Regions from separate parts of the Ramlibacter sp. JJN2-2R genome, predicted to be linked through region 1. Evidence: predicted binding sites of a transcription regulator. Region 1 holds the regulator's gene; the other holds the start of a gene.
What was found. Region 1 encodes HrcA, which represses chaperone genes, less so after heat shock. Its sites were predicted from a motif close to TTAGCACTCNNNNNNNNNGAGTGCTAA; they were not measured.
Positions count from the first base shown of each region.

Region 2: groES (co-chaperone GroES) is a predicted target of HrcA. The motif match lies at 3,753-3,779, and genes of this name have one in related genera.

Region 1 covers NZ_CM173226.1:769,281-783,911, forward strand. Annotated here, with positions in the region: gene rapZ (RNase adapter RapZ) at 1-273, opposite strand, end outside; gene recN (DNA repair protein RecN) at 270-1,922, opposite strand; gene AC3ANR_RS03840 (NAD kinase) at 1,919-2,812, opposite strand; gene hrcA (heat-inducible transcriptional repressor HrcA) at 2,857-3,864, shown strand; tRNA gene AC3ANR_RS03850 (tRNA-Ile) at 3,913-3,989, shown strand; gene AC3ANR_RS03855 (DUF1501 domain-containing protein) at 4,141-5,289, opposite strand; gene AC3ANR_RS03860 (DUF1800 domain-containing protein) at 5,292-6,632, opposite strand; gene AC3ANR_RS03865 (hypothetical protein) at 6,798-7,061, opposite strand; tRNA gene AC3ANR_RS03870 (tRNA-Arg) at 7,286-7,362, shown strand; gene AC3ANR_RS03875 (putative bifunctional diguanylate cyclase/phosphodiesterase) at 7,581-9,470, shown strand; gene AC3ANR_RS03880 (response regulator) at 9,484-9,897, opposite strand; gene AC3ANR_RS03885 (sensor domain-containing protein) at 10,059-12,497, shown strand; gene AC3ANR_RS03890 (hypothetical protein) at 12,513-13,250, opposite strand; gene AC3ANR_RS03895 (hypothetical protein) at 13,303-13,476, opposite strand; gene greB (transcription elongation factor GreB) at 13,598-14,161, shown strand; gene AC3ANR_RS03905 (RelA/SpoT family protein) at 14,150-14,631, opposite strand, start outside.
Region 2 covers NZ_CM173226.1:557,638-572,268, forward strand. Annotated here, with positions in the region: gene pgi (glucose-6-phosphate isomerase) at 1-1,132, shown strand, start outside; gene AC3ANR_RS02795 (DUF805 domain-containing protein) at 1,217-1,585, shown strand; gene groL (chaperonin GroEL) at 1,680-3,326, opposite strand; gene groES (co-chaperone GroES) at 3,366-3,656, opposite strand; gene AC3ANR_RS02810 (DUF11 domain-containing protein) at 4,245-5,234, shown strand; gene AC3ANR_RS02815 (hypothetical protein) at 5,254-5,760, shown strand; gene AC3ANR_RS02820 (hypothetical protein) at 5,948-7,198, shown strand; gene AC3ANR_RS02825 (hypothetical protein) at 7,308-12,803, shown strand; gene AC3ANR_RS02830 (hypothetical protein) at 12,821-14,455, shown strand; gene ribB (3,4-dihydroxy-2-butanone-4-phosphate synthase) at 14,459-14,631, opposite strand, start outside.

The sequences.
Region 1 (14,631 bases):
GGTGGCGTCCAGGAACAGCGAGCGGATGCTGACGCCCCGTGCGCGCAGCTCGCGCAACTGGGCGGGCACGCGCGGCAGCGACGTCGCGCTGCGCACGTCCATGGCGATGGCGACGTGCTTGCCCTCGTTGGCCTGCTCCAGTTCGACGAACGCCTGCAGCAGCTCCGGCGGCAGGTTGTCGACGCAGTAGTAGCCCGCGTCCTCGAGCGCGCGCAGCGCGACCGACTTGCCCGAGCCGGACATGCCGGTGATCAGGACGAGGTCGAGGCTCATGCGGCCCCGCTGCCCAGCATTTCCTTGGCGTGCGCCAGGGTGGTGCCCGAGAGGCGTTCGCCGCCGAGCATGCGCGCCACTTCAGCCACTCGCTGCTCGCCTTCGACCGGCTGGACCGAACTGCTCGTTCCCGATCGGCTGCTCTGCTTGGCCACCACCAGGTGGTGGTCGGCGCAGGCGGCCACCTGCGGCAGGTGGGTGACCGCGAGGACCTGCCGGTCGCGGCCCAGCTGCTTCATCAGCCGGCCCACGGTCTCGGCCACGGCGCCGCCCACGCCCGCGTCCACCTCGTCGAAGATGAGGGTCTGCGCCGCGCCCAGCTGGCTGGTGGTGACGGCGATGGCCAGTGCGATGCGCGAGAGCTCGCCGCCGGAGGCGACCTTGCCCACCGGCCGCGGCGTCGCACCGGGGTGGCCGGCCACCAGGAAGGCGATGTCGTCCACGCCGGCCGCGCCGGGCTGGGGCAGCGCCTCGATCGACACCTCGAAGCGGCCGCCCTGCATGCCCAGGCCCTGCATGGCCTGGGTGATGGCCTTGGCCAGCTGCGGCGCGGCCTTGGCGCGCGCCTTCGACAGCGCCGTGGCGGCGGCCAGGTACGCATGCGACTGCTTCTTCTCGGCGGCCTCCAGGGCGGCGAGGTCGGCCGCGGCGTCCAGGCGCGCCAGTTCCTCCCTCCAGCCCGCCAGCAGGGCCGGCAGTTCGGCCGGGGTGCGCTTGTAGCGCCGGGCGAGCGAGAGCCACAGGGCCATGCGCTCGTCCAGCTCGGCCAGCCGGTGCGGATCGGGGTCGGTCTTGCGCAGGTAGGCGTGCAGCGAGTGGGCCGCGTCTTCCGCCTGTGCCAGGCTGGAGCCCAGCACCTCCAGGGCCGAGCGGAAGTCCGGCTCCAGGTGCTCCTGCGCCTGCAGTGCGTCGTGGGCGCGCGTGAGCAGCGAGGTCGCGCCGCTGTCCTCGCCCTCGAGCGACTCGAGGGCGGCGCGGGCGGCATCGAGCAGCGCCTGCGCATGCGACAGGCGCGTGTGGCTCGCGTTCAGCTCGTCCCATTCGTCCGGGCCGGGCGCCAGCTTGTCCACCTCGCCGATCTGCCAGGTGAGGCGCTCGCGCTCGCGCTGCAGGGTGTCCTGCGCGGCGCGCGCGTCGGCCAGCTGCTTCTGGGCCGCCCGCCAGGACTGCCAGTGCTGCTGCAGCGGCCCGGTGGAGACGCCGGCGTAGGCGTCCAGCAGGTCGCGCACCGCGTCCGGCCGGGTGAGGCTTTGCCAGGCATGCTGGCCGTGGATGTCCACCAGCCGCTCGCCCAGCTCCCGCAGCTGCGTGGCGGTGGCCGGGCTGCCGTTGATCCAGGCGCGGCTCTTGCCCTGCGGGTCGATGCTGCGCCGCAGGAGCAGCGTGTCGCCGGCCTCGAAGCCGGCCTCGTCCAGCCAGCCGGCCAGCTGCGGCACGGCGTCGAACTCGGCCCCGATGTCCGCCCGCGCGGCGCCTTCGCGCACGACGCTGGCGTCGGCGCGGGCGCCCAGCGCCAGCTGCAGGGCGTCGACCAGGATCGACTTGCCGGCGCCGGTTTCACCGGTCAGGACGGTGAAGCCGTCGGCCAGGTCGAGTTCCAGTTCGCGGACGATGACGAAATCACGCAGGGTGATGCGCTTGAGGCTCATGTTCCCCCCTCGTACCAGTGCAACTTCTTGCGCAGCGTGTCGTAGTAGCTCCAGCCCTTGGGGTGCAGGAACCGCGCCTGGTGTTCCGAGCGGCGCACCAGGATGCGGTCGCCATGCAGCAGCGAGGCGAGCGATTGCATGTCGAAGTTGGCGCTGGCATCGCGGCCGGCGACCAGCTCGATCGCGATCTCGCCGCTGTCGGGCAGCACGATCGGCCGGTTGGACAGCGTGTGCGGCGCGATCGGCACGAGCACCACGGCGGGATTGGCCGGGTGGAGCAGGGGGCCGCCGGCGGACAGCGCGTACGCGGTCGACCCCGTGGGCGTGGCGACGATCAGGCCGTCGGCGCGCTGGTTGGCGACGAAATGGCCGTCGACCTCGACCCGCAGTTCGACCATGCCGGAGGTGGCGCCGCGGTTGACGACGACGTCGTTCATGGCCAGGGCCTTGAAGACGCAGTCGGCGTCGCGCATGACGCAGGCCTGCATCAAGGTGCGGCGGTCTTCCTCGTATTCGCCGCGCAGCATGGGCGCCAGAACCTGCCGGTAGCTGTCCAGGGGAATGTCGGTGATGAAGCCGAGCCGGCCCTGGTTGATGCCCACCAGCGGCACCCCGAAGCTGGCGAGCTGGCGCCCGATGCCCAGCATGGTGCCGTCGCCGCCGACCACCAGCCCGAGGTCGCACTGGGCGCCGATGCCGGCCACGTCGAGCACGGGGTAACCCGTGATGCCCGAGGTGGCGGCCGTGTCATGCTCGATGACCACGTCGCAGCCCTCGGCCGTCAGGAAGCGGGCGATGTCCTCCAGCGCCGCGCGGCTGCTGGCCGCCGCGGCCCCGCCGGCCACGTGGTATTTGCCGATCAGCGCAACCTGGCGGAACAGGATCTTCATTGACACAAATTACATCATTAAAATGACTGCAAAGCCTGCGCCCTATGCTCGATGACCGTGCCAAGTTGTTGTTGAAAGCGCTGGTCGAGCGCTACATCGCCGAGGGACAGCCGGTCGGGTCCCGCACCCTCTCGCGCGCGTCGGGTCTCGAGCTGTCCCCCGCCACCATCCGCAACGTGATGTCGGACCTGGAAGACCTGGGTCTGATCGCCAGCCCCCACACGTCCGCCGGACGCATTCCCACGGCCCGCGGCTACCGCCTGTTCGTGGACACCATGCTCACGGTGCAGCGCGAGCAGTTCACCGCGCCGAGCCTGCCGCCCGACCAGCCGCAGCGCGTGATCGCCAACGCGGCGCAGCTGCTGTCGAACCTGTCGCAGTTCGTCGGCGTGGTGATGGCGCCGCGGCGCACGTCGGTCTTTCGCCACATCGAGTTCCTGCGGCTGTCCGAGCGCCGCTTCCTGGTCATCATCGTCTCGCCCGACGGGGACGTGCAGAACCGGGTGGTGTTCACCGCGGCCGACTACACCCAATCGCAGCTGGTCGAGGCGGCCAACTACCTCAACGCCCACTACGCCGGTCTGGCCATCGAGCAGGTGCGCGAGCGGCTCAAGGGCGAGGTCGAGCAGCTGCGCGGCGAGATCGCGCAGCTGATGCAGACCGCCGTGGACGCCAGCTCGGAGGCGATGGACCAGGCGCAGGGCGAGGTCGTGATCTCCGGCGAGCGCAACCTGCTGGCCGTCTCCGACTTCTCCAGCGACATGACGCACCTGCGCAAGGCGTTCGAGCTGTTCGAGCAGAAGACCCAGCTGATGCGCCTGCTCGACATCTCCAGCCAGGCCGAGGGCGTGCGCATTTTCATCGGCGGCGAGAGCCAGGTGGTGCCGTTCGAGGAGCTGTCGGTCGTGAGCGCGCCCTACGAGGTCGACGGGCAGGTGGTCGGCACGCTGGGCGTGATCGGCCCCACCCGCATGCCCTACGACCGGATGATCCAGATCGTGGACATCACCTCCCGCCTGGTTACCAACGCGCTGAGCCACCAGAAGCCCTGAGGCCCGCGCCGGAGCGGACACGGCGCTCTCTACAATCGCCCACTGGCCGGGGCGTTAGCTCAGTTGGTCAGAGCAGGGGACTCATAATCCCTTGGTCGCTGGTTCAAGTCCAGCACGCCCTACCAGTTTCAAGACGGGCCTTTGCAGGGCTTCGCGTGCGGTCCGCCGGTGACGTCGGTGTTCAACTCACCCGGACACTTCACTGGCCACTTCTTCCATGCCCCGACGCAGCCGCCCCAACAACAGTGCGTCGCATTGCGGGCGGGTGCTCGTCATCTAGGTGCGCAGCAGCGGCTGCACGCCCTGGCCTCGGCCCGCATCGGGGAACAGCACACGCGCCGTGCGCTCCGGGTCCAGCCTGAACGTTTCGGCGCACACCGAAGCGATCAACGTGTCCAGCGCCATGGTGGGCCGGAGGTCGCGCCCCTCGAACAGGTTGCCGGGCGCGAGGCCGGGCCAGTCCGTGAGGATGCGGCCGCCGTGCACCGGCCCGCCGATCACCATGGCAGCTGAGGCGGTGCCGTGGTCGGTGCCGCCCGTGCCGTTGATCGCCACGGTGCGTCCGAACTCGGTCGCCACAAGCACCACGGTCTGCGACCAAGCGGCGCCCATTCCGTCCCGCAGCGCGCCGAGGAGATTGTCGAGTCTGCGCAGCTGCGCGGCGAGACGCGCGTTCTGCCCGCTGTGCGTATCCCAGCCACCGGTTTCGATCATCGCTATGCGCGGGCCGTCGGCGCGCGCGAGGAAGCGGGCGGCGAGCCGGCCCAGCGCAGCGGCATCCTGCCGGTTCGTGCCGCCGCCCATCCTTTCGCCGGCCATGCCACGGGCTTCGAGCGCCGAAGCCCACAGCGCATGCAGTTGGCCATCGCGGGCATAGAGCTGCTCCACGCGCATCAGCAGGTCTTCGCTGGCTTCCGGCAATGTGGACGGTGCATAGGTCGTCACCTCAACCGCGCCAAGCAGCGCCAGCGGCACCGCAGGCGAGAACGCAATTGCTTCCTTGCCGCTGCGCGGCAGCAGTCCCAGCAGGCGGTTCATCCAGCCGTCCTTCAACTGGTACGGCGACTTGCCGCCTGTTTCGAGCACGTTCTGCCCATCGAAGTGCGAGCGATCTCGATACGGCGAGGCGACGGCGTGCAGGAAGCCGGCTTCCCCGGCCGCGTAGAGCTCTCGAAGCCTCGGCAGCGCGGGATGCAGCGCGAAGGTGCCGTCCAGCTTCATCGCCGCCGTCGGGTCGATGGCCAGGGCGCCACGCAGGCGCGCATAGGCAGGCTCCGCGTAGGGAATCACCGTGTTCAAGCCGTCGGCGGCGCCGCGTTGGATGATGAAGACGAAGCGCCGCTCCGTTGCGGCTTGCGCGAAGAGCACCTGCGGTGCGGCCACCAGCGTGGCGGCGCCCAGGAAGCTGCGTCGATCCAGGCTCATTCTCATCTCCTCAGGAATTCCGGGGAAACGAGCAGCAGCGCGAGCGCAGTGCCGCCACTTTCTGCACGCCCGATGGCGCCTGCCGTGGCGTCACTCAACGAACCGGGCAGCACGCGCGGCGCAAGGCGACGTGCATCCAGAGCGTCGCCCGCCTCTTGCGCGAGCCGCTGCGCGACCTCCACGCGCCGCATGAGCGCATCGGGCGCAGCCCAGGCCGTGGCCCTGTCGCTGTAGCCGGCCGGTGAGCCGGGCCGCCACACCGGTTGGCCCAGTTGGGTCATCAAACTCGCAGCTTGCCCCGGCTCCATCGCCTGTCGACCCATAGCGCGCAGGCTGGAGATCGCCCACTCCCAGGGAGACTTGAACTTCGCGCCGGGCGCCTTCCACGCCTCCGGCGCCGCGACCAATTCGCGGTAGACGCTTGGCAGGTCGCCGCCGGTCCGTGCGAAGGTATCGGCGAGGCGCTGCACGAGCGCTTCCGGCGGATCGTCCGCCACGAAGTGGCGCGCGAGCTTGCGCGCGACGTGAAGCGCCGTGGACGACGCGGTCACGAGGTCGTGGATAACGGCGCGCGCCTGCTCTTCGCCCCCGTCTGGATACGTTTTTCCGAGGATGGTGCGCGTGCCGGGCTCGTGCAGCGCAGCCACGAAACGGAAGGTGGCGCCGCCGCTGGTTCCCGCATCGCCGGGCAGTGTCCAGCCGGTCAGCGCTCGCGCGAATTCCGTCACGTCCTCCTGCGTGTAGCCGCTGCGCACGCCGAGCGTGTGGAGTTCCAGAATCTCGCGCGCGAGGTTCTCGTTCAGGCCCCGGCCGCGCGAGCCCATCTTGCTTCCCGGGCCGGTCGATTGCGCCTGGTCGAGGTAGAGCAGCATCGCCGGGTGCCGCACCACGGCGAGCAGCAGGTCCTCAAAACGGCCCAGCACGTTGGGCCGGATGGCGTCCGCCTCGAAGCTGCCCGCCAGGCCGACGATGAGCAGCTTGTCAACGGACACCGCGAAGTGGTTGGACCAGAAGTGCACCAGCCGCTCGACGAAGGGCGTGCGAGTCTGCATCGCGCTGGTGGTTCGCGCGCCGACTGCCGCCCGGTACTCCCTGCTGCCTTCGCGCAGGTACGCCTCACGGATGCCGCTTCGCTGGCCTTCGGGCGCTTGCCGCACCGAGCGCTGCATGTGGTTCCAGATGTCCACGAGCGCGGCGGTCCGCGGCAGCGGCTTCCAAGCCGCGGGCAGCGGCTCGTAGGCATCCAGCTGCGCAAGCAGCCAGTGCTGCGGGTCGGCCGGTGGCGCATCGTTCGGCCGGGCGCCGAGGCCGAAGCGGTTCAGGGCAAGGGCGGAGGGCGTCATGGGCGGAATTGTTCCGTGCGAACCGCACGCCGCTCTTGTCCGCAGCGTTAACGGCTTGTGAAGGCGTCGGGGTTCGCTTGACCGGCGAATGGCGGATGCGGCTGGCACCCGCATGCGAGGCGACGTCGATCCCAGCCTGTCCGTGCGCTACCAGCGCGCGCGCGTTCAGCGCCGAAGCAGCTTCACCACCAGCCAGCAGGCGACCAGCGTCAGGCCCGCCTTGGCCGCCGCCGCGGCGGCACCGCGTGGGTCCTCCCATTCCTGCGCCCGCAGCACGCCGCCGTGCCGGACGGCCGCACGGCCGGGCTGGTGGCGCTCGCGCGCCAGGGCGGCCAGGCCCGAGGTGCCTTCCTCCAGGTCCAGGTCCGATTCCGCGTCCGGCAGGTGGGTGTCGCCGGTGAGCTTCAGGTGCCCTTTGGCAGTCGTCATGGTGATTTCTCCTGGTTCCGGACCACTCTAGGAATACACCGGCGGGCACGGGTGTCCGATCGTTGCGGGTGCGGCGAGCCCGTTTGACGCCTGCGATTCGGGGCGCCGGGCCAGGGCGGAATGGGGTTTCCTGCCGGTTTCGGCCGATCGGCTGCGGAAAATGGGGGTCCGGGAGGTCGGGCTGGCGGGAAACCCGTCCGGGTGCTGCTATACTCGCAGGCTTCGCGGCTGTAGCTCAGTTGGATAGAGTACTTGGCTACGAACCAAGGGGTCGTGGGTTCGAATCCTGCCAGCCGCACCAAACGACAAAAGGCCAGTGCTCTCCGCACTGGCCTTTTTTCATGGTCGCGCTGTCAATGGCGTCCTACAACGGGACCGCTGAACGGATGACAGCCAACGGCTGAGCCGCCTACTTACATTGGCCTCGCCGATGAAAAGTTTCCTTACGTTTGCCGTGCGCGCCTGCTTGTGGGCGACCCCGCCTCGCGCGCCGGCCGGACGGTGGAACAGGAGGCAGCCATGATGGATCTCGCGCCGTTGCTGCGCCGGGCACTCGAACGCCCGGCCCGTTCCGTGCCGCGCATTCCGGCCCGCACCTTGTATGCGCCACCGCCGGGGCAACTGGCGCTGGTGCAGTCGACGGCCCCCGTGCCCGCCGACGAGGCGGACCGGCTGGGCGCGCTGCGCGAGTTCAACCTGCTGGACGCCGCCGCCGACCACGAGTGCCAGGCCCTGGTCGAACTGGCGGCCCGGGTCTGCGAGGCGCCGATGGCGGCCGTGAGCTTCGTCGACGCCGCCCGGCAGGTCTACAAGGCCCGGGTGGGCATCCCCGTCGGTGCGGTGGATCGCGACCAGGGGCTGTGCGCGCGGGCCATCCTGACGGACGAGGCGGTGCTGGAGGTCGAGGACACGGCCCTGCTGCCCTGGTTCGACCCGACCTTGCACGGCGCCGGCGCCGAGCCGGTGGCCTTCTATGCCGGCGTGCCGCTGCGCACGCGTTCGGGGGCCGCCGTCGGCACGCTGTGCATCATGGATTCGCGCCCGCGCAGCCTGTCGGCGTCCCAGCGGGCGATGCTGGAGACCCTGGCGCGCACCGTGTGCTCCCAGCTGAGCCTGCGGCGCGAACTGCGCATCGCCACCCAGACCGACCGGCTCACGGGGCTGCCGAACTGGCTGCACTTCGAAGGCCAGTTCGAGGCCGCCAAGCCCAGCCGCGGCGTGGTCTGCTTCGTGCGCCTGAAGGCGCTCAGCCACATCAATTCCGCGCATGGCTTCCGCATCGCCGACGCCATGATCACGCAGACGGCCGCGCGCCTGCGCGAACTGGCCGACGGCGAGGCCTTCATCGGCCGCATCAAGCGGGGCCTCTTCATCCTGTTCTTTCCCGACGTGGACGCCGACGCGTTCGCGCGCACGCAGGCGCCGCGCCTGTCCGCGCAACTGCAGGCGCCGTATGCGGTGAACGGGCTGACGCTGGTGTGCCCCGTCCATCTGGGCTTCGCGTCGTTCCCCCAGCACGGCCGCACCCTCGACGAGGTGGTCAACGCCGCCGACGCGGCGCTGCAGCTGGCCATCGAGCGCGACGAGCCGGCGGCGTTCTTCGACAAGTCGGTCGATGCCGCTGCGAGCGCGCACTACCGCCTGGAGCCGCAGCTGCGCGCCGCGCTCGAGCGCAACGAGTTCGTCAACTACTACCAGCCCAAGGTCGACGTGGCCACCGGCCGGATCCAGGGCGTGGAAGCGCTCATCCGCTGGATGCACCCGGAGCGCGGCATCGTGCCGCCGTCCGAATTCGTGCCCGCGCTGGAATCGACCGGCCTCATCCGCGAGGTGGGCCGCCACATCATGCTGCGCGCCGCGGCGGACTGGAAGCGCTGGAACTCGGCCGGGCTCGCGGCGCCGCGCATCGCCGTGAACGTGGCGGCCGCGCAGCTTCGCCACGGCCAGCTGGTTCGTCACCTCGGGGAGGCGCTGTCCGCCATCGGCGGTCACGCCGGTGCCCTGGGCATCGAAGTCACCGAGAGCGTGCTGATCGGCAACATGGAGCAGGCGATCGACGTGCTGACGCAGGTGCGCGCACTTGGCATTCCGGTGGCGATCGACGACTTCGGCACGGGCTATTCGTCGCTGGCCTACATCGTCACGCTGCCGGTGGACGAGGTGAAGATCGACCGCTCGTTCATCAAGAAGATCGCCACCGACCCGGCCTACCGCGGCATCGTCGGTACCTGCATCAACCTGGCGCGCAACCTGAGCCTGAAGGTGGTCGCCGAGGGCGTCGAGACGCGCGAGCAGGCCTGGGAACTGCAGGCCCTGCGCTGCGATCTGGCGCAAGGCTTTCTCTACAGCGAGCCGGTGCCGGCCGAGCAGCTCGCGCTGATGCTGCGCCGTGGTGGTTCGCTCGGCTGAGCGCCGCGCCGGCTCAGGCCCTGGCGGGCTGGCTGGCCGCGACCTGCGCGCAGCGCCGCGCGCAATAGTCCACCAGCGCGTCGATTTCCGTCGACTTGTCGAACACGGCGTCCACGCCCATCTGGGCGCAGCGCTTGCGCACGCTGGCATTGACGTAATTGCTGAAGACGACGATGCGCTGGTTCGGGCTGCGCCGCGGGATGTGCTGCAGCAGGCTCAGGCCGCTGCCGCGCTTGAGAAACAGGTCCACGATCACCAGGTCCCAGGTGTTCCTGGCGTCCGACAGCCACTGCTGCGCGTCGTCCTCGGCGGCGCAGTCGCCCACGACCTTCACGCACGTGAGTTCCTCCAGCGTCCCCACCAGGTTCTCCCGGATGGTCGCGTTGTCCTCGACGACGAAGGCGCGCAGGCAGGGTGGCACGGGCAGGGCGTAAACACGGGTTTCAGGCGTTAAGACTCTATGCGCGGCCCTGCTGTGTCCCGTCGGGAAGGGTGCCCGAACTGCGGTAGGACGCTGCCTACCCGGGCGCATGCGCATCCGCCTTACCATCAGCTGCGCGCCTGCGCGCACATCGCTTCCGTTCACTGATGCATTCCACCGACACGGCGCAGGACGCCAGTCTCGTCTCCATGCTCGAGCAGGCCGCTTCGCTCGGCGTGTGGCGATTCGACGTCGCCAGCGGGCAGGCGCGGTGGTCCGACCGCCTCGCCGCCATCCACGGCGCGCCGGCCGGCTACTCGCCCAAGGCCGACCCCTTCCAGCACCTGGCGCCCGAGGACCGGGACAAGCTGGCCGGGCTCGTCCATGCCTGCGCCAGCCGGGGCGAGCCCTTCGACCAGGAAGTGCAGATCCTGCGCCTCGACGGCCGCCGGGCCTGGGTCCGGGCACTGGGCCAGGCCGTGCGCGACGAGGGCGGCGCGATCGTGGTCGTCCAGGGCGCGATGCAGGAGATCGCGCCGCGCGGGCGGCCCGGCACGCTGCTGCGCATGGGCGCCGCACTGGGCAGCGAGGACGCCTTCGCCACCGTCGACAGCAACGGCCAGTACACCTACCTCAACGAGCAGGCCGAGCGGCTGCTCGGCGGCGACAGCACGCAACTGCTGGGGCGCCGGCTGTGGAACTCGTTCCAGAAGATCGTTCGCCTGCGCCTGGAGGAGCAGTTCCGAGCCGCCTGCGCCGCCGGCAAGCGGCTGGAGTTCGAGGAACTCGACGCCCGGCTGGCCCGCTGGTTCGAGGCGCGCGCCGTGCCCTTCGCCGGCGGCATGGCCGTGCACTTCTGCGACGTCACGGCCCGCCGCCGTTCGCAGGAGCAGCTGCGCCTGCTGGAAGGCAGCATTTCGCGCCTGAACGACATCGTCATCATCACCGAGGCCGGACCCTTCAGCGATCCCGGCCCGCGCATCGTGTTCGTCAACGAGGCCTTCGAGCGCCGCACCGGCTACAGCCGCGACGAGGTGCTGGGGCGCAGCCCGCGCTTCCTGCAGGGCCCCAACACCCAGCGCCGGGCGCTCGACCAGATCCGCGCGGCGCTGGAGGAGTGGCGGCCGGCGCGCGTGGACCTGATCAACTACAAGAAGAACGGCGAGCCGTACTGGGTGGACCTGGACGTCTCGCCGGTGTGGGACAAGGAGCGCAAGCTGACCCACTGGGTCGCCGTCGGCCGCGACGTCACCGAACGCAAGCTGGCCGAGGAGAAGATCCAGCACCTGGCCTTCTACGACGCGCTGACCAAGCTGCCCAACCGCCAGCTGCTGATGGACCGGCTGCATGCGGCCCTGGCCGACCCGGCCCGCCCGCGCGAGGGCGCGCTGATGTTCATCGACCTCGACAACTTCAAGGTGCTCAACGACACCCTCGGGCACCAGAAGGGCGACATGCTGCTGCAGCTGGTGGCCGAACGGCTGCGCTCCTGCGTGGCCAAGGGCGACACGGTCGCGCGGCTCGGGGGCGACGAGTTCGTGATCCTGCTCGAAAACCGCGGCGACAAGCCGCTCGACCCGGCCAAGGGCGCCCGCGCCGTGGCCGAGCGCATCCTGGCGGCGCTGGGCGAGCCGTACGTGCTGCCGGGCTACCTGCACCACAGCACGTGCAGCATCGGCGTCACGCTGTTCGGCCCGAGCGACCGCGACCGCACCGTCAGCGAACTGCTCAAGCAGGCGGACCTGGCCATGTACCAGGCCAAGCGCGCCGGCCGCAACACCGTGTGCTTCTTCGACCCCGAGATGCAGGCGGTCGTGAGCGCGAACGCGGCCCTGTCGTCCGACCTGCGCCAGGCCTGGCGCGAGAACCAGTTCCGCGTCGACTACCAGCCGCAGGTCGGCCCCGACGGTCGCATGACCGGCGTCGAGGCGCTGCTGCGCTGGGTGCATCCGCAGCGTGGGCTGGTGCCGCCGGACCAGTTCATCCCGGCGGCCGAAGAGACGTCGCTCATCATCCCGATCGGCCGGTGGGTGCTCGACGCCGCCTGCGCGCAGCTGGCCGAGTGGGAGCGCCGGCCCGACCGGCGCCACCTGAGCATCGCGGTCAACGTCAGCGTCCGCCAGTTCCGGCATCCGGAGTTCGTCGACGAGGTGATGCAGGCGATCGAGCAGTGGGGCATCCAGCCGCACAAGCTCAAGCTCGAGCTCACCGAGAGCCTGCTGGCCGACGGCATCGACGTGACGATCGCCAAGATGGGCAGCCTGAAGGACATGGGCGTCTCGCTCTCGCTGGACGACTTCGGCATCGGCTACTCGTCGCTGTCCTACCTCAAGCGGCTGCCGCTGGACCAGCTCAAGATCGACCGCGAGTTCGTCAAGGACATCCTGACCGACGCCAACGACGCGGCGATCGCGCGCACGGTGATCGGCCTGGCACAGAGCCTGCACCTGGACGTGATCGCCGAGGGCGTGGAGACCGAGGAGCAGCGCGCCTTCCTGGCGCGCCAGGGCTGCCACTCGTACCAGGGCTACCTGTTCTGCCGCCCGCTGCCCATCGACGAGCTGGAGGCCTTCATGGACCGCCAGCCCGAGGTGGCGGAGGCGTAGCGCAGGGCGCGCCGCTCAGAGCGGCGCGATCTGCAGCGGCGAGTTGGCGACCATGCGCGGGATGCGCATGACGATCTGGTCCTGCGTGCGGAACAGCTCGATGCCCTCGGCCAGCGCCAGGGCCTGCACGTCGTTCCAGTCCACCGCGCGGTAGCTGGACTGGAGCGCATCGACCCCCAGCGCTTCCTCCGCGCTGCGAGGGGTGCAGCGCACGGTGAGGACGGCGAAGCCGGGCGAGATCTCCGCGGTGATGACCAGATCGCACGGTCCCGCCGCGGCGTCGGCCAGCGACAGCAGCGAGGCCGCGACCAAGTGGCGCGCCGCGACGCGCGAGACCTCGAACTCGGATTCCGGCACCTCGTTGGCCAGCGTGCAGCCCCGGAAATTGAAGCTGCTGCGAAGCAGGGAGACGCACTCGTCCACGCCGTCGCGCAGGCGCACCGTCTCGTCCTCGGACGGCGAGATCCAGGCCGCCACCTTCAGGCAGGCCGCCACGCCGTCGCGGGCCAGGCGGTTCATCTTGGAGATGCTGCGCTCGAGCTCGGCGGGCGAGGGCATGCCCTTTTCCATCCGGGCGTTCAGCACTTCGGCCATCATGGCCACGGCCTGCAGGTTCACGACCATGTCGTGCTTCAGGGCCGGCCCGAGGCGGCGCAGCACGCTGTAGCGGGCGGCCTCGGCGTTCGTGCGCGGACGGCGTCCCGCGCCCTGCTGGGCCGCGGCGGCACCCGTGGTCTGCGTGGCAACGCTCATGGAAACGCGCTCCCGCGCGCCCGGCGCGCTGTCGATACTGCTTGGTTCATCATCACCGCTGATTGTTGGGAACGATGCCGTGGCCCATCGTCAGGCGATCACAGCGGCCCCTGTAGGAGACGACTTGCATCGGGGGGAGGCACTCCTGGCCGATCGGGTTTCGGTGCACGCGCTCCGAGTGGGGGCTGCGGCGCCGGTGGCGGCCTTCGAGCGTGGCGTTGATCATGCGGGCCTCCGTGAGACCGCATGATCCGTGCGCCGCTGCCGAGCCAGCGGGGGCCGATGCCGCATGCCGCTGTAGGACGGCGCAGCGAACACCGGCATGGTGCGGCCGTTATCCTTGCGCCATGAGCAAGGCGTTCACCCGCGAGACGGACACCGACGACGAGGACGAGGTCCTGCCGGCGTTGCCCGCCGGCGGCCGCAACTACATCACGCCGCAGGGCTACGCCCGGCTGCGCGGCGAGCTGCTGCAGCTGATCGACGAGGAGCGGCCCAAGGTGGTCGAGGTGGTGCACTGGGCGGCCAGCAACGGCGATCGCTCGGAAAACGGCGACTACCTCTATGGCAAGAAGCGCCTGCGCGAGATCGACCGCCGCATCCGCTTCCTCACCAAGCGGCTGGAGATCGCCGAGGTCACGGATCCGTCGCTGCACCACGGGCACACGCAGGTCTTCTTCGGCGCCACGGTCACCTATGCCGAGGCGTCGGGCGCCGAGCGCACCATCACCATCGTCGGCATCGACGAGGCCGACAGCCTGCACGGGCAGGTGAGCTGGATCTCCCCGATCGCGCGCTCGCTGCTCAAGGCCCAGGAGGGCGACGCGGTGAAGCTGGTCACGCCCGCGGGCGTGCAGGAGATCGAGGTGCTGGAAGTGCGCTACCCGGCGCCGGCGGCGTCAACCGCCTGAGCGGCCGGCGCGCAGGCGCTGCGCGCGCATCACGGACGGCGTGCGCTTGAGCGTGCGCATCACCGCGTCCAGGTGCGCCCGGTCGCGCACCGCGACCAGGAAGCGCAGGTCGGTGGCGTCCTGGGCGCGCTCGTCGTCCATGTCGACGTGGGTGATGTCGGCCTCCACGCTGGCCAGCGCCGAGGCGACGCGGGCCAGCACCCCCTTTGAGTTTTGCACCGTCACCATCACGCTGGTCTCGAACGGCCGCACCGGCTCGTCGGACCACTCCACGCCGATGAACCGCTCGCTGTCCTTGTGCTGCAGCCGGCGGGCGACCGCGCAGTCCTCCAGGTGCACGACCAGGCCCTCCCCGCGGCCGAGGTAGCCCACGATCGGGTCGCCCGGCACCGGGCGGCAGCAGGCGGCGAACTGCACCGAGGCGTTCTCGCTGCCATCGAGCACCACGCTGCCCTGCGAGACGTTCTCGT
Region 2 (14,631 bases), 210 kb from region 1:
CACCGACGTGGTGAACATCGGCATCGGCGGCTCGGACCTCGGCCCGCAGATGGCCGTCCTGGCCCTGGACGCGTTCGTCGCGCCGGGTCGGCGGTTCCACTTCGTCTCCAACATCGACGGCCACGAGCTCGCGGGCGTGCTGCGCGGCCTGCGGCCGCAGAACACGCTGTTCCTGGTCGCCTCCAAGACCTTCACCACGCTGGAGACGATGACCAATGCGCGCTCGGCGCGCGAGTGGTTCCTTGCCCAGGGCGGCACCGACGTGGCGCGGCACTTCGCCGCGCTCACGACCAACGTGCAGGCCGCGGCCGAATTCGGCATTGAGCGCACGTTCGGCTTCTGGGACTGGGTGGGCGGGCGCTACTCGATGTGGTCGGCCATCGGCCTGCCCATCGCCATCGCAATCGGGGCCGACGGCTTCCGGCAGCTGCTGGCCGGCGCGCATGCGATGGACAAACATTTCCGCACCACGCCGCCCGAGTCGAACCTGCCGCTGCGGCTGGCGCTGCTCGACATCTGGTACCGCGATTTCCACGGCTTCGCCAGCCGCAGCGTCGCGCCGTACCACAGCGCCTTGCGCCGCCTGCCCGCCTACCTGCAGCAGCTGGAGATGGAGAGCAACGGCAAACGCGTGGACCGCAATGGGCGCGAGGTGGCGTACGGCACCTCGCCCGTGGTGTGGGGCGAACCCGGCACCAACGGCCAGCACGCGTACTTCCAGATGCTGCACCAGGGCACGGACGTCGTGCCCGTCGAGTTCATCGCCGTCAAGCGCCCCGAGCACTCGCTCGCCGGGCACCACCCGCAACTGCTGGCCAACGTGCTGGCCCAGGCCCAGGCGCTCATGCAGGGCCAGCAGGACCCAGGTGGGCACAAGCACTTTCCGGGCAACCGCCCGAGCACGATGCTGGTGCTGGAGCGGCTGGACCCGCGCAGCCTGGGCGCGCTGATCGCGCTGTACGAGCACCGCGTGTTCTGCGCCGGCGCGATCTGGGGCATCAACAGCTTCGACCAGTGGGGCGTCGAGCTGGGCAAGGTGCTGGCCAAGGAGCTGGCGCCGCGGCTGGCGTCGGGCGACACCCAGGGGCTCGATCCGTCGACGGCGGCCCTGGTGCGGCGCCTGGCCGGCTGATCGGCGACGGGCGCCGGCCCTTTCGCCCAGCTCGTCCTTGGACCTATCATCCGCCTCGGGCCCTCCGGCCCGAGAGGAGATCCAATGGAAGAGTTCCAGCAAGCCGTCAAGACCTGCTTCAACAAGTACGCCGACTTCACCGGGCGCGCCGCCCGCCCGGAGTTCTGGTGGTTCTTTGCGCTGCAGGTGGGCGTCTACCTCGTGGGCAGCATGATCCACGGCCTCGTCTACCTCGTCGCCATGCTCGCCCTGCTGCTGCCGGCCATCGCCGTCGGCGTGCGCCGCCTGCACGACACGGGCAAGAGCGGCTGGTTCATGCTGCTGGGACTGATCCCGGTGGTGGGCCTGATCCTGCTGTATTTCATGGCGCAGCCCGGCCAGCCCCAGGACAACGCGTACGGCGCCGTGCCCAGCGGCGCCGGCCAGCCGGCGCTCGCGCCCGGCCAGCAGTAACAGCGGGCAGGCACGCCAAGAAAAAAGGCCGGGAGATCCCGGCCTTTTTTCTTGTCGACGGGCGAGGGTGCGGCTGCACCCTCCCGGCGCGGACTTACATGTCCATGCCGCCCATGCCGCCCATGCCACCCATGCCGCCACCGGGCATCGCGGGCGCTTCTTCCTTCGGCGCCTCGGCGACCATCGCTTCGGTGGTCAGCATCAGCGACGCGACGGACGCGGCGTTCTGCAGCGCGGTGCGGGTCACCTTGGTCGGGTCGAGAATGCCCATCTCGATCATGTCGCCGTAGGTGTCGTTGGCGGCGTTGAAGCCGTAGTTGCCCTTGCCGGCCAGCACGGCGTTCACCACGACGGAGGCTTCGCCACCGGCGTTGTAGACGATCTCGCGCAGCGGGGCTTCGATCGCCTTGAGCACCAGCTTGATGCCGGCGTCCTGGTCGGCGTTGTCGCCCTTGATGGTGCCGGCAGCCTGCTTGGCGCGCAGCAGCGCGACGCCACCGCCGGCCACGATGCCTTCTTCCACGGCAGCGCGGGTGGCGTGCAGCGCGTCTTCCACGCGGGCCTTCTTTTCCTTCATCTCGACTTCGGTCGCAGCGCCGACCTTGATCACGGCAACACCGCCGGCCAGCTTGGCCACGCGTTCCTGCAGCTTCTCGCGGTCGTAGTCGCTGGTGGCTTCCTCGATCTGGACGCGGATCTGCTTGACCCGTGCCTCGATGTCGCCAGCGGCGCCGGCGCCGTCGATGATGGTGGTGTTTTCCTTGCCCACTTCAATGCGCTTGGCCTGGCCCAGGTCGGCCAGGGTCACCTTCTCGAGCGTCAGGCCCACTTCCTCGGCGATCACCTTGCCGCCGGTCAGGATGGCGATGTCTTCCAGCATCGCCTTGCGACGGTCACCGAAGCCGGGCGCCTTGACGGCCACGACCTTCAGGATGCCGCGGATGGTGTTGACCACCAGGGTCGCCAGGGCCTCGCCCTCGACTTCCTCGGCCACGATCAGCAGCGGACGGCCGGCCTTGGCCACCTGCTCCAGCGTGGGCAGCAGGTCGCGGATGTTGCTGATCTTCTTGTCGAACAGCAGCACGAACGGGTTCTCGAGGAGAGCCGACTGCTTCTCGGGGTTGTTGATGAAGTAGGGCGACAGGTAGCCGCGGTCGAACTGCATGCCTTCGACGACGTCCAGCTCGTTGTTCAGGCTCTTGCCGTCCTCGACGGTGATCACGCCTTCCTTGCCGACCTTGTCCATCGCGTCGGCGATGATCTTGCCGATCGACTCGTCGCTGTTGGCCGAGATCGAGCCGACCTGGGCGATCTCCTTGGAGGTCGTGGTGGGCTTGGAGGCCTTCTTCAGCTGCTCGGTCAGGGCCAGGACGGCCTTGTCGATGCCGCGCTTGAGGTCCATCGGGTTCATGCCGGCGGCCACGTACTTCATGCCTTCGCGCACGATGGCCTGGGCCAGCACGGTGGCGGTGGTGGTGCCGTCACCGGCGTTGTCGCTGGTCTTGGAAGCGACTTCCTTGACCATCTGGGCGCCCATGTTCTGGAGCTTGTCCTTGAGCTCGATCTCCTTGGCCACGGACACGCCGTCCTTGGTCACGGTGGGGGCGCCGAAGGAGCGCTCGAGCACCACGTTGCGGCCCTTCGGGCCCAGGGTCACCTTGACCGCGTTGGCCAGGATGTTCACGCCTTCGACCATGCGGGCGCGGGCGTCGCCGCCGAACACTACGTCTTTTGCTGCCATTTCAATGACTCCGATTCGATTGATGAGGGGATGAAGGGATCAGCGCTCGACGACCGCGAACAGGTCGTCTTCCTTCATGACCAGCAGTTCGTCGCCATCGACCTTGACGGTCTGGCCGCTGTACTTGCCGAACAGGACGCGATCGCCCACCTTGACGTTCAGGGCCATCAGTTCGCCCTTGTCGCTCTTGCGGCCCGGGCCGACGGCCAGGACCTCGCCCTGGTCGGGCTTCTCGGCGGCGTTGTCGGGGATCACGATGCCCGAGGCCGTCTTGGTTTCGTTCTCGAGGCGCTTGACGATCACGCGATCGTGCAGGGGGCGAAGTTTCATTGCATCTCCTTGTCGTGAAACTCGATGGACATCAAAAAGCGCCAAACGAGTCGGCGCTTCGGAAAACCGATGGAGGCGGAGCCGTCAGCTCGGCTGCTAGCACTCATCTCCAGGGAGTGCTAATGATAGGGCATCGCTTGTCGGTTTCAAGCCCCCTGGAGCGTCGGACGCGCCGCACAGCCGGGCGCGGGCGGATCGCCCAACGGTCAGCCCATCAGGACGAATGGCATACCAAAGTCAGCTTCCACTGGAGTCCGAACGTTACGATATGTATCTTTCAACAGATAAACGTAACAAGACTCGGTAGAAACCCAGGGGGGAACGTAACGGCTGCGCAACACTTTCGTGCGCCAGGCCACGCGACCCGCTGAGTTGCCGGCAGCAAACGCGCTCGACGGTTGAGCCGCTGGCCCTAGGGTGGATTACTCGCCGTAACGCGACCGTAGTAATTATCTCCCGCCACCGGCGTGGAGGGCGCAGCTGATCCGAGTCCGTACGTGCAGTACCGCCCCGCGACGCGGGCTGGAAACGACGGGGCTTGGCGGGGTGAGGCAGCAGAAGTGGGCGGTTCGGAAGGCGGCGGCGCGGATGGTGCGCTGGCTGCCGGCATTGCCGCTGCTGGCCCTCTTGCTGCTGGCGCCGCCGGCACGCGCGGCAGGCACGGCCGCCGGCACGGTCATCCCGAACACGGCCGTCATCTCCTATGTCTACGCGGGCCGTCCCGCGACCCAGTACGCCAGTGCCAACCCGGTCGTCGTGGCCAAGGTGCTCTCGGTGCGCACGACCTGGCAGGACAGCACGGCGACGCCGGTCAACTCGCCGGACGCACTGCGCCCATTGGCCTTCGTGGTCACCAACACGGGCAACGGGACCGACACGTTCGTGCTCTCGCGCGACAACGCCCTCGCCGGCGACCAGTTCAACCCCACCGACCCGCCTGCCGGCGCCATCTGGATCGAAAGCGGCGCGCAGCCCGGCTTCCAGGCCAGCGGCCCGAATGCCGACATCCCCTATGTCGCCGGCGCGAACGACCTCGTGCTCGGGGTCGACGCCAGCCGCACCGTCTACCTGGCCAGCACGATTCCCGCCGGATTCGTGACCGGGGCGACCGCCAACGTCGCATTGCTCGCCCGGTCGGCCAGCGTGGCGCCGGGCACGGCGGCCGGCACCCCGATCGGCGCCCAGAACGGCGTTGCCATCGTCGCCGGCGCGGGCGGAGGGCGTTCGTCCGCGACCGGCACCTACCTGGTGACCGTCGTGGCCGTCGGCATCACCAAGTCGGTCGCCGCCGTCGTCGATCCGGCCGGCGGCACGCGCGTGATGCCGGGCGCCGTGCTCACGTACCGCCTGCTGGTGACGGCCGCCGGAAGCGGCACCGCCACCGGCATCACCGTCACCGACCCGCTGCCCGCCCAGCTCACCTACGTGCCGGGAAGCATCACCGTCGACGGCGTGGCCCGCACCGACGCGGCCGACGCCGACGACAGCAGTTTTTCCGCCAACACGGTCCAGACCGTCTTTCCCGCCCTCACCGCGCCGCAAAGCCGCGCGATCGAGTTCAAAGCCACCGTCAACTGATCCCCACCAAGGAGTTCCCATGCGAACCGTCATTTCCTCCCTGCTCCTCGCGCTCGCCGTCACCGGCGGCGCCGCAACAGCCCACGCCCAGCAACAGCCGGCCAAGCCGGGCAGCGTGGAGCTGCGCAACGTCGCCGAAATCGAGATCACGACCCGGACCGCGGACGGCAAGGTCGACAAGAAGCGCGTGCCCGCCGACAAGGCCGAGCCGGGCGCCGAGGTGATCTACACGTCCACCTTCAAGAACATCGGCAACAAGCCCGCCGGCAGCATCGTCATCGTCAATCCGGTGCCGGCGAACACCACGCTGGTGGGCGGGAGCGCGTTCGGCGACAACGCCGACATCACGTTCTCGGCGGACGGCGGCAAGACCTGGGCACCGGCCGACAAGCTCAAGGTGCGCGGCGCCGACGGCAAGGACCGCCCCGCCGGACTCACCGAATTCACCCACCTGCGCTGGAGCTACCGGGGCGAACTGCCGGTCGGCCAGCAGTCGAGCGTGGGCTTTCGCGTGAAGGTCAATTGAGCAGCGCGTCGTGAGCGCACGCACTTCCCACCGAGCCAGCCACGGCCCCGCCGCGGAGGGCCCTTGGCGCCGGGGCGGCTGCGGACCGCCGCACGGCAGCCGAACGTCCGCCACCGCGCCGGCGTTCGCCAGTCCGATCTCCGAGTCCCCTCGACAAACCAACCATGGATCCCACAGGAAACTTGACATGACCATCGCCTTTCGCAACTCGCTGGCCAGGGCAGGCGCCATCGCGGCCCTGTTCCTGGCCGGCCTCGCGGCCACGGCCCACGCCGCGCCGACGATGACCACCGCCGGCACCAGCATCACCAACACGGCCACCCTTGACTACAAGGTCGGTGGCACCCAGCAGGCCCAGATCTGCTCGTCCCCGAGCGGCAACAACACGGGCACGTGCGGCAACACGACGTTCGTGGTCGACAACAAGGTCAACCTGACGGTGACCGCCAAGGAAACCGCGCCGGTGGGCGCGGTGCCGGGCGCCACGTCGACGCTGACCTTCGTGGTGAGCAACACGGGCAACAACACGCAGGACTTCGTGCTGACGGCCAACTTCGGCTCCAGCGTTCCCAGCGTGACCATGAGCAGCACCGGCTACAGCCGGACCTTCGACCCGACCGGCTGCACGATCTATGACTCGACGGGCACCACGGTGATCACGCGCATCTCCAACCTCGGCAACGAGGCCAACACCGAAGTGAAGGTCACTTGCGTGATGCCGACCGTGAACAACGTCTCCAGCGCCACGCCGACGCCGGCGCTCGTCAACACGGACTACGCCATCGTGTCGCTCAAGGCGGTGGCCTACGGCGCGAACGGCGTGGGCGGCGCGGTGACCAACTCCGGCACCAACACCGCCGGCATGGACAACGTGCTGGCGGATGTCGCCGGCTCCGACGATTCCGCCAACCAGGGCGACCACAGCGCCCGCCATGCCTTCAAGATCCAGACCGCGCTGCTGACCGTCAAGAAGCTGGCCGCCACCCTCTGCGACCCGGTCAACGGGTCGACGAACGCGATGAACATCCCCGGCGCGTACGTCCGCTACACGGTGACCATCGCCAACAACACCGGCACCGGTGCCACCTCCGCGGTCCTGACCAACTTCCTGGACACGCTGGACACCACCAAGGTCAGCTTCGACAGCGACTTCATCGTCGGCACCGGCGCGGCGTCGGCCTGCGCCGCCAGCGGCGCCAGCGGCTCGACCTCCACCGCGATGAGCTCGGGCAAGTCGCTGCAGGTCAAGCTGACCGGCGGCACCCGCTCGATCTCCGGCAGCAGCACGTACCTGACCTCCGCGCAGGTGCTCACGGGTGCCAACCTGTCGGTGCCGTGGAGCACGGTGCTGCCTGCCGAAGGCGCGGGCACCTATGCAGTGGGCGAGCTCAAGCCCGGCGAGACGCTGGACATCGTCTTCAACGTGATCATCAAGTGATCGCCGGATGACGTCACTCCGGTCGACGTCGCCCGACGCCCGGGCCGCGGCTAGCCGCGGTCGCGGGTCGTCCGCGGGCCTGCTGGACCTCGCTCCAGCAGGCCTGGGCATGCGCGCTTCCCGCGTGCATGCCCAGGCCTGGCTGTTCCTCGCCCTGGCCCTGTTCCTCCTGGCCTTGTCGACGGCGGTGCGCGCCGCGACCGCCCCGAACACCACCATCACCAACACCGCCCACGCCGCCTACAGCGTCGGCGGCACCCCGCTCGCGTCGACGGGCACCGTGGCCGTGACCACCGCGACCACCACGCCGGCGGGCATCCAGTTCCTGTCGTACGTGCCGAACGTGACGGCCGGCAGCTTCGCCGGCGCCAGCGCGCAGCCGCTGTCCACGACCTGGTGCCAGGCCGCAGGCGGCGCCTACGCGGCGCTGGCGAACCCGGCGATCCCCGGCAGCGGCGCGCTGTCGCTGCCGGGCAGCTACGGGATGGGGCCGGCGGCCGCCTACGCCGGCAGCGACGTGGCGTTCGTGCAGGTCACCGACTATTCGGCCAACGCCGATCCGCTCGTGCGCGACACCATCTCCGTCGTGGTCACGGCATCGGGCGGCGACTCCGAGACGCTGCGCCTGCAGGAGACCGGCGCATCCACCGGCGTCTTCCTGGGCTACATCCCGCTTGCGCCGGGTGCCGTGCAGGCCGGCAGCTGCACGCTGCAGGCCAGGCCGAACGAGAAGCTCACGGCCACCTACGTGCAGGCCGGCAGCAATGCGGTCGCCACCAGCGTGGCGCTGGTGGATCCCCTCGGGCTGGTGTTCGATTCGAGCACCGGGCAACCGGTGAACGGCGCCCTGGTCACCCTCATCGACATGGCGACGGGCCAGCCGGCCCAGGTGCGTGGCGAGGACGGCGTGAGCACCTTTCCCTCCACGGTGGCCACGGGCGCGACCGTGACCGACAGCGGCGGCACCGCCTATGTCCTCGGGCCGGGCCGCTACCAGTTTCCGCGCGTGATGGCGCCGGGCACCTACCGCCTGCGCGTGCAGCCGCCGCAGGGTTATCGGTTCCCGTCGCTCGCCGCCGACGCGACGCTGCAGCAGCTGCCGGGCGCGCCCTTCGTGCTCGGGCCGATCTCCCGCGGTGCGTCCTTCACCGTGCTGCCCGGCCCGCCGGTGGAGGCCGATGTTCCGCTCGATCCCGCGCCCCTGGGCACGGTGGACCTGGCCAAGACCGCGGGCAAGGCGTTGGCGTCGCCGGGCGATTTCGTGCCGTACACGGTGACCCTGTCGACCAGCAGTGAGCTGCCGCTTCCCGACGTGCGCCTGCAGGACCGGCTGCCGCCGGGCTTTCGCTACCGCGCCGGAACGGCCCGGCTGAACGGCGTCACGGTGCCCGACCCGCAGGTCGGCGCGGACGGCCGCACGCTGCTGTTTTCGGTCGGCACGCTGCCCGCCAGGTCCGGCGCCGTCCTGACCTACGTGGCCGCCGTCGGACCGAACGCGGTCCCGGGCGCCGCCGAGAACAGCGTCCAGGCGGTCGGCCGCGTCCGCTCCAACACCGCGCGCGCGGTGATCACGGTGCGCGAGGAGCTCAATCGGACCCGCGCGTTCCTGGTCGGCCAGGTGACGGTGGCCGCGTCCTGCGAGGCAGACATCCAGGAGCCCGCCGCGCGCCGGCCGGTCAAGGGCGCGCGCGTGCTGCTGCAGGACGGCACCTATGTCCTGACCGACGAGGACGGCAACTGGCACGTCGACAACCTGCGGCCGGGCACGCACGTCGTGCAGCTGGACACCACGACGCTGCCGCAGGGCTGGCAGCTGCGCCAGTGCGAGCAGAGCAGCCGCACCGGCGGGCGCGACTTCTCGCAGTTCGTCGACGTCCGGGGCGGCACGCTGTGGCGCGCCGACTTCCGCCTGGTGCCGGTCCCCAGCTGCCTGCGCGAGCAGGTGCGCCGCGCCGGACGTGACCTGGAGGTGACGATCGCCGCGCCCGTGGCGAACGAATCGGTGAGCGCGACGCTGCTGCTCCCCGCGGGCGCGCAGGTCGAGCCCGGTTCGGTCCTGCTCGACGGCCAGCCGGCAGGCAGTGTGCAGGTCGAGGACAGCTTCGTGCTGCTGCGCCTGCCCGCACGGCCGGCCCGTTGGCAGCATCGCCTGGCGCTGCGGCTGCGGCAGGAGCCCTCCGCCGACCTGAAGCTGGCCCTGCGCGTGCAGCTGCCCGGCGGGCAGTTCGCGTCGATCCCGCCGCTGTCGCTGCCGCCCGGCGACAGCGAGGCGAGCGATTGCGCGCCCCTGCCCGCCGGCGAGCTGGCGCCGGTCGGTCCCCGCTCCGGCGCCAAGCCAGCTGCGGCGGCGCTGGCCCCTGTGGCGACGGGGGCCAGCGGCACGCAGTTGATCGAGCAACTGCCCTACGACGACAAGTGGCTCGCCGCGGCCAAGCCCGGCTTCGAGTGGCTGCACCCCCAGACCGGGTTCGTCCCGGCGCTGCCGGTCATCAAGGTGGCCGTCAAGCACGCTGGGGACCAGACCGTCGAACTGCGCGTGAACGGCGCGCCCGTCGATCCGCTTCGCTTCGAAGGCACGCTGCTGGGTCCCTCGGGCGCCATCGCGCTGTCCAACTGGCGCTCCGTGGAGCTCAAGGACGGCGCCAACGCGCTGGAGCTGGTCGTGCGCGACGCGCAGGGTCAGGTGGTCGCGCGCGAGAGCCGCGCCATCCACTACGGCGTCAGCCCCGCCGTGGCCGAGCTCGACCCGGCGCGCTCGCGGCTGGTGGCCGACGGCCGCACCCCGCCCGTGCTGGCCGTGCGCCTGCTGGACGCGCAGGGCCAGCCGGTGCGCCGCGGGGCCGCCGGCGAATTCACGGTCGACGCGCCGCATGCGTCGCTGCAGCAGGCGGAGGCGCTCCAGCGCGAGCCGCTGGCCGGCAACGTCGGTGGCCGCGCGCGCTACGAGATCGGCGAGGACGGCGTCGCGCTGATCCGCCTGCAGCCGACGAACCACTCCGGCGAGGCGGTGCTGCGCTTCGACTTCGGCGGCAACCGGACCGCCGAAGTCCGCGCGTGGTTGCAGGCGGACCAGCGCGACTGGGTCTTGGTCGGCTTCGCCGAGGGAACGGTCGGCCACAAGGCGTTGTCGGGCAACATGGAGGCGCTGCGCGACGCCCGGGTGGCCGACCAGCTGTTCGAGCAGAACCGGCTCGCCTTCTTCGCCAAGGGCCAGGTCAAGGGCGAGTACCTGCTGACGGCCGCCTACGACAGCGCCAAGGAGCGCGGCGCCGGCATCCATCCGGCGCTCGGCCAGTCGATCGACCCGAACCGCTTCTACACGCTGTACGGCGACGCCACGCAGCAGCAGTACGACGCCGCCAGCGTCCGCAAGCTGTACCTGAAGATCGAGAAGAAGCAGTTCTATGCCCTGTTCGGCGACTTCGACACCGGCCTGACCGTCACCGAGCTGGGCCGCTACAGCCGCACCGTCAACGGACTGAAGTCCGAATTCAAGGGCCAGACCTTCAGCTACAACGCGTTCGCCACCCGCACCGCGCAGGCCTTCCTGAAGGACGAGATCCAGGGCGACGGCACCTCGGGCCTGTACCGGCTGCGGGCCCGCAACATCCTGGTCAACACCGACAAGGCCCGCATCGAGGTGCGCGACCGCTTCCAGCCCGACCGCGTGCTCTCCTCGCGCAGCCTGGCGCCCTGGCTGGACTACCAGATCGACTACGCGCTCGGCACGCTGTTCCTGCGCGCGCCGCTGGCCTCGCGCGACGAGAACTTCAACCCGCAGTTCCTGGTCGTCGAGTACGAGTCGGAAGGCGCCGGCGAGGCCTGGACCTACGGTGGCCGCGCCGCCGCGCAGCTGAGCCCCAAGGCGCTGGTGGGCGTCACCCGCATCCACGAGGGCGACGTGGGCCGCCAGGCCACCCTGACCGCGGCGGACGCGGCCGTCCGGATTGGCGAGTCCACCCGGCTGAAGCTCGAGGTGGCGACCAGCAGCCGCGCGTCGGCGGCCGGTCCGCAAGGCGGCAACGCCTACGTGGCGGAGGTCAGGCACGACGACGGCGCGCTGGCGCTGCGTGCCTATGCACGCGAGCAGCAGCCCGGCTTCGGCCTCGGCCAGCAGTCCGTGGCCGCGCAGGGCCAGCGCAGCGTGGGCGCCGATGCCCGGCTGAAGGTGGCCGACACGCTGCAACTCCAGGGGGAGGCCTATCGCCAGCAGGACCTGCTCAACGGCGGCAGCCGCGACGTGGTCGAGGCCAAGGCGCAGTGGGTCGCCGCCGAGAACCTGAAGCTGTCCGCCGGCGCGCGCGCGGTGTCCGAGTCCGATGGCAAGGGCGCCGGCGCGGCCGCGCGCCAGGTCACCGCGGGCGCCGCCTACGAGATGCTGGACCACCAGCTGGTGCTGCGCGCCAGCACCGATCTGGACGTGGGCAGCCACGGCGCCACCGCCAATTTCCCGAACCGCCTGGTGCTGGGCGGCGACTACCGCCTCACGCCCCAGACCACCCTGACCGCGCAACACGAGCTGGCCCGCGGCGAGGGCGTGCGGGCGGACATCACCCGCATCGGGTTGCGCACGCAACCTTGGACGGGGGCGGAGGTGCAGGGCGGCCTGGGCAGCCAGTCCACGCCCGACGGCGGTCGCCTGTTCGCCAGCATGGGGCTGATCCAGCGCCTGCGCATCAACGAGCAATGGTCGGCCGATGCCGGCATCGAGCAGACGCGCACCCTGCGCGGGGCCACCAACCCCCTGGGCATGAACCAGCCGCTCGCCTCGGGGACCGTGTCGCCCGCCAGTTCGTCCGCCTCGTCGCCGTCGGGCAGCGCTCCGGCCAGCGGGTATGGACTGGTGGCGGGCGACTTCACCGCCGTCACGGCCGGCCTGGCCTACCGCGATGCCGGCTGGAGCGGCACGATCCGGGCCGAGTGGCGCGGCGGCGCCCTCGACAGCAAGGTCAACCTGCTGCTCGGCGCGCAGCGCCGGCTGGCCGAGGGCGAGGCGGTGGCCGCCGGCGTGCAGGTGAACGAAGTGCGCGGCGGCGGCAACGACAGCGACAAGGTCGCGGCCCGGCTCTCCTATGCCTGGCGGCCGAATGCCGGCAAGTGGATCTGGCTGGACCGGCTGGAGTACGTGCAGGAGTCGTCCGGCACCGGCACCTCGCTGGCCTCGCGCCTGTTCACGCGCAAGTTGATCAACAACTTCAACGCCAACTGGAAGCCCGATGCGCGCACCCAGGTCGCCCTGCAGTACGGCGCGAAGTACGTGCGCGAGATGCTGCAGGACGACAGCGTGCGCGGCTACACCGACCTGGCCGGCGTGGAAGTGCGCCATGACGTCACGCCGCGCTGGGACGTCGGCCTGCACGCCGGCGCGCTGCGCTCGCTGGCGCTGCGAAGCCGCTCGTACCATCTCGGCCTGTCGGTGGGCTACCGCCTGGCCACGAACACCTGGGTCAGCCTCGGCTACAACGCGCTGGGGTTCTGGGATCCCGATTTCGCCGGCGCCGAGTACCGGGGCAAGGGCCTGTTCCTGAACGTCCGCGTCAAGTTCGACCAGGACACCTTCGACCTCAATGACAAGGCCAGGGGCCAGCTGCCGCTCAAGCCCTGAGGAGGGGCAAGACGAGAATGAACACGAGTGCGAGGTTGCGTTTCTGGTGGGGCTGGCTGCTGCTGGTGCTGGCGCTGCTGGCCGGTCCGCGCGCGGCGCAGGCGCAGTACGCGCTGGACATGTGCCCGGGCGACCGCAATGGCGGCGGGCTGAACTGCAGCGCCAACGACGTGCAGATCACCAAGATCGTCATCACGCCTGGCTCGAACCCGCCGGCGGGCTGCGTCGGCGGCACCTCGCTCACGCTCAGCCTGGACGTCACGATGCAGTTCGGCAGCTCCAGCCGCTATGACATCGGCGTGTTCCTGGCCCAGGACGGCAAGAACCCGCAGCTGCAGTCCACCCGCACCTCGGCCACCGGCACCGGCTCGGCCACCTGCAGCGTGAGCACGCTGCCGCTGGGCACCATGCCCAACGGGATTCCGAGCCCGTTCCTGAACCTGGAATCGGGCGGCTCCGCGGACGCCTGCGGCGACGGCAGCAAGGCCACCGTGCCGACCGCCGCCTACGCGAACTCGTTCTCGCCCGCCTACAGCACCGGCACGGGCACCGGCACCTACACGATCCCGAACGTCACCGTGATGTGCGCGTCCGTCAATGCCGGCGGCCTGCTGAACATCCCCTTCGTGGTGAGCTGGGACAACCAGCAGGGCAACACCTGCCAGGGCCCGCAGAGCGTGGTGCCCAACACCGGCGCCAAGTGCAGCTACTCCAGCGGCGCGCAGGGCGAGGTGGCCATCGTGACCATGCCCTCGATCACCAAGACCGACGGCGTGTCCAGCGTGAGCGCGGGCGACACCACGACCTACACCATCACCATCGCCAACAGCACCGGCGTGGCGATCCCCTCCCCGACGTTCCGCGATCCGGCCGTCAGCAACATCAGCGTCTCCGGCGTCAGCTGCGTGGCGTCGGGCGGGGCAACGTGCCCCGCGGGGCTGACGGTGGCCGGCATGCAGGCCGGGGTGGCGCTGGGCAACATGCCCAACGGCAGCAGCCTGGTGTTCTCGGTCAACGCCACCATCACCTCGAGCGGGCTGGGCACCACGGCCTCGCCCTGGGTGCCCACGCCCAACAGCCAGATCACCAACACCGCGAGCGTGACCGCGGGGGGCGTCACGCTGTCGGCCAGCGATGCCAACACCGTCGTCTACCCCTACCTGGTCAACAGCAAGACCGTGACCATCGTCAGCGACCCGATCCGCGGCGTCGGTGCCAGCGGCGCGCAGGCGCTCTACATCCCGGGCGCGGTCGCCCAGTACGCCATCCAGCTGAGCAACACCGGGCTCGGGCGCGTGGACAACAACACCGTCGTCGTGACGGACCCGATCCCGGCCAACACGTCCCTGTACCACCAGCTGGCCGCCGGCGCCACCAACTGCGCCGCCGTCGGCGTGCCCGTCACCTTCACCGATGGCGGCGTGTCCAGCACGCTCACGTTCGCCGCCACCGACCTGCAGTATTCGAGCGACAACGGGGTGACCTGGACGGCCGCGCCGGTCTGGACCTTCTCGTCCGCCGTCAGCACGCTCAACGGAACGAACCCGCCGGGGTGCTACGCGGCGGGCATCACCAACATCCGCGCCAACCCGAAGGGCCGCATGGCCGCGGGCAGCTCGTTCACGCTCGGCTTCAAGGTGCTGGTGCGCTGACGGTCAGCCGGCTCGCCGCCCCTGGCGGCGGCGCCAGTCGGCGATCGCCGCCACCGTCGTGCACAGCAGCCCGTGCTGGCGCGCGAAGGCGGCCACCTGATCGCCCCGCGCCATGCTGCCGTCCGGGTTCATCAGCTCGCACAGCACGCCGGCGGGCGCCAGGCCCGCCAGCCGGG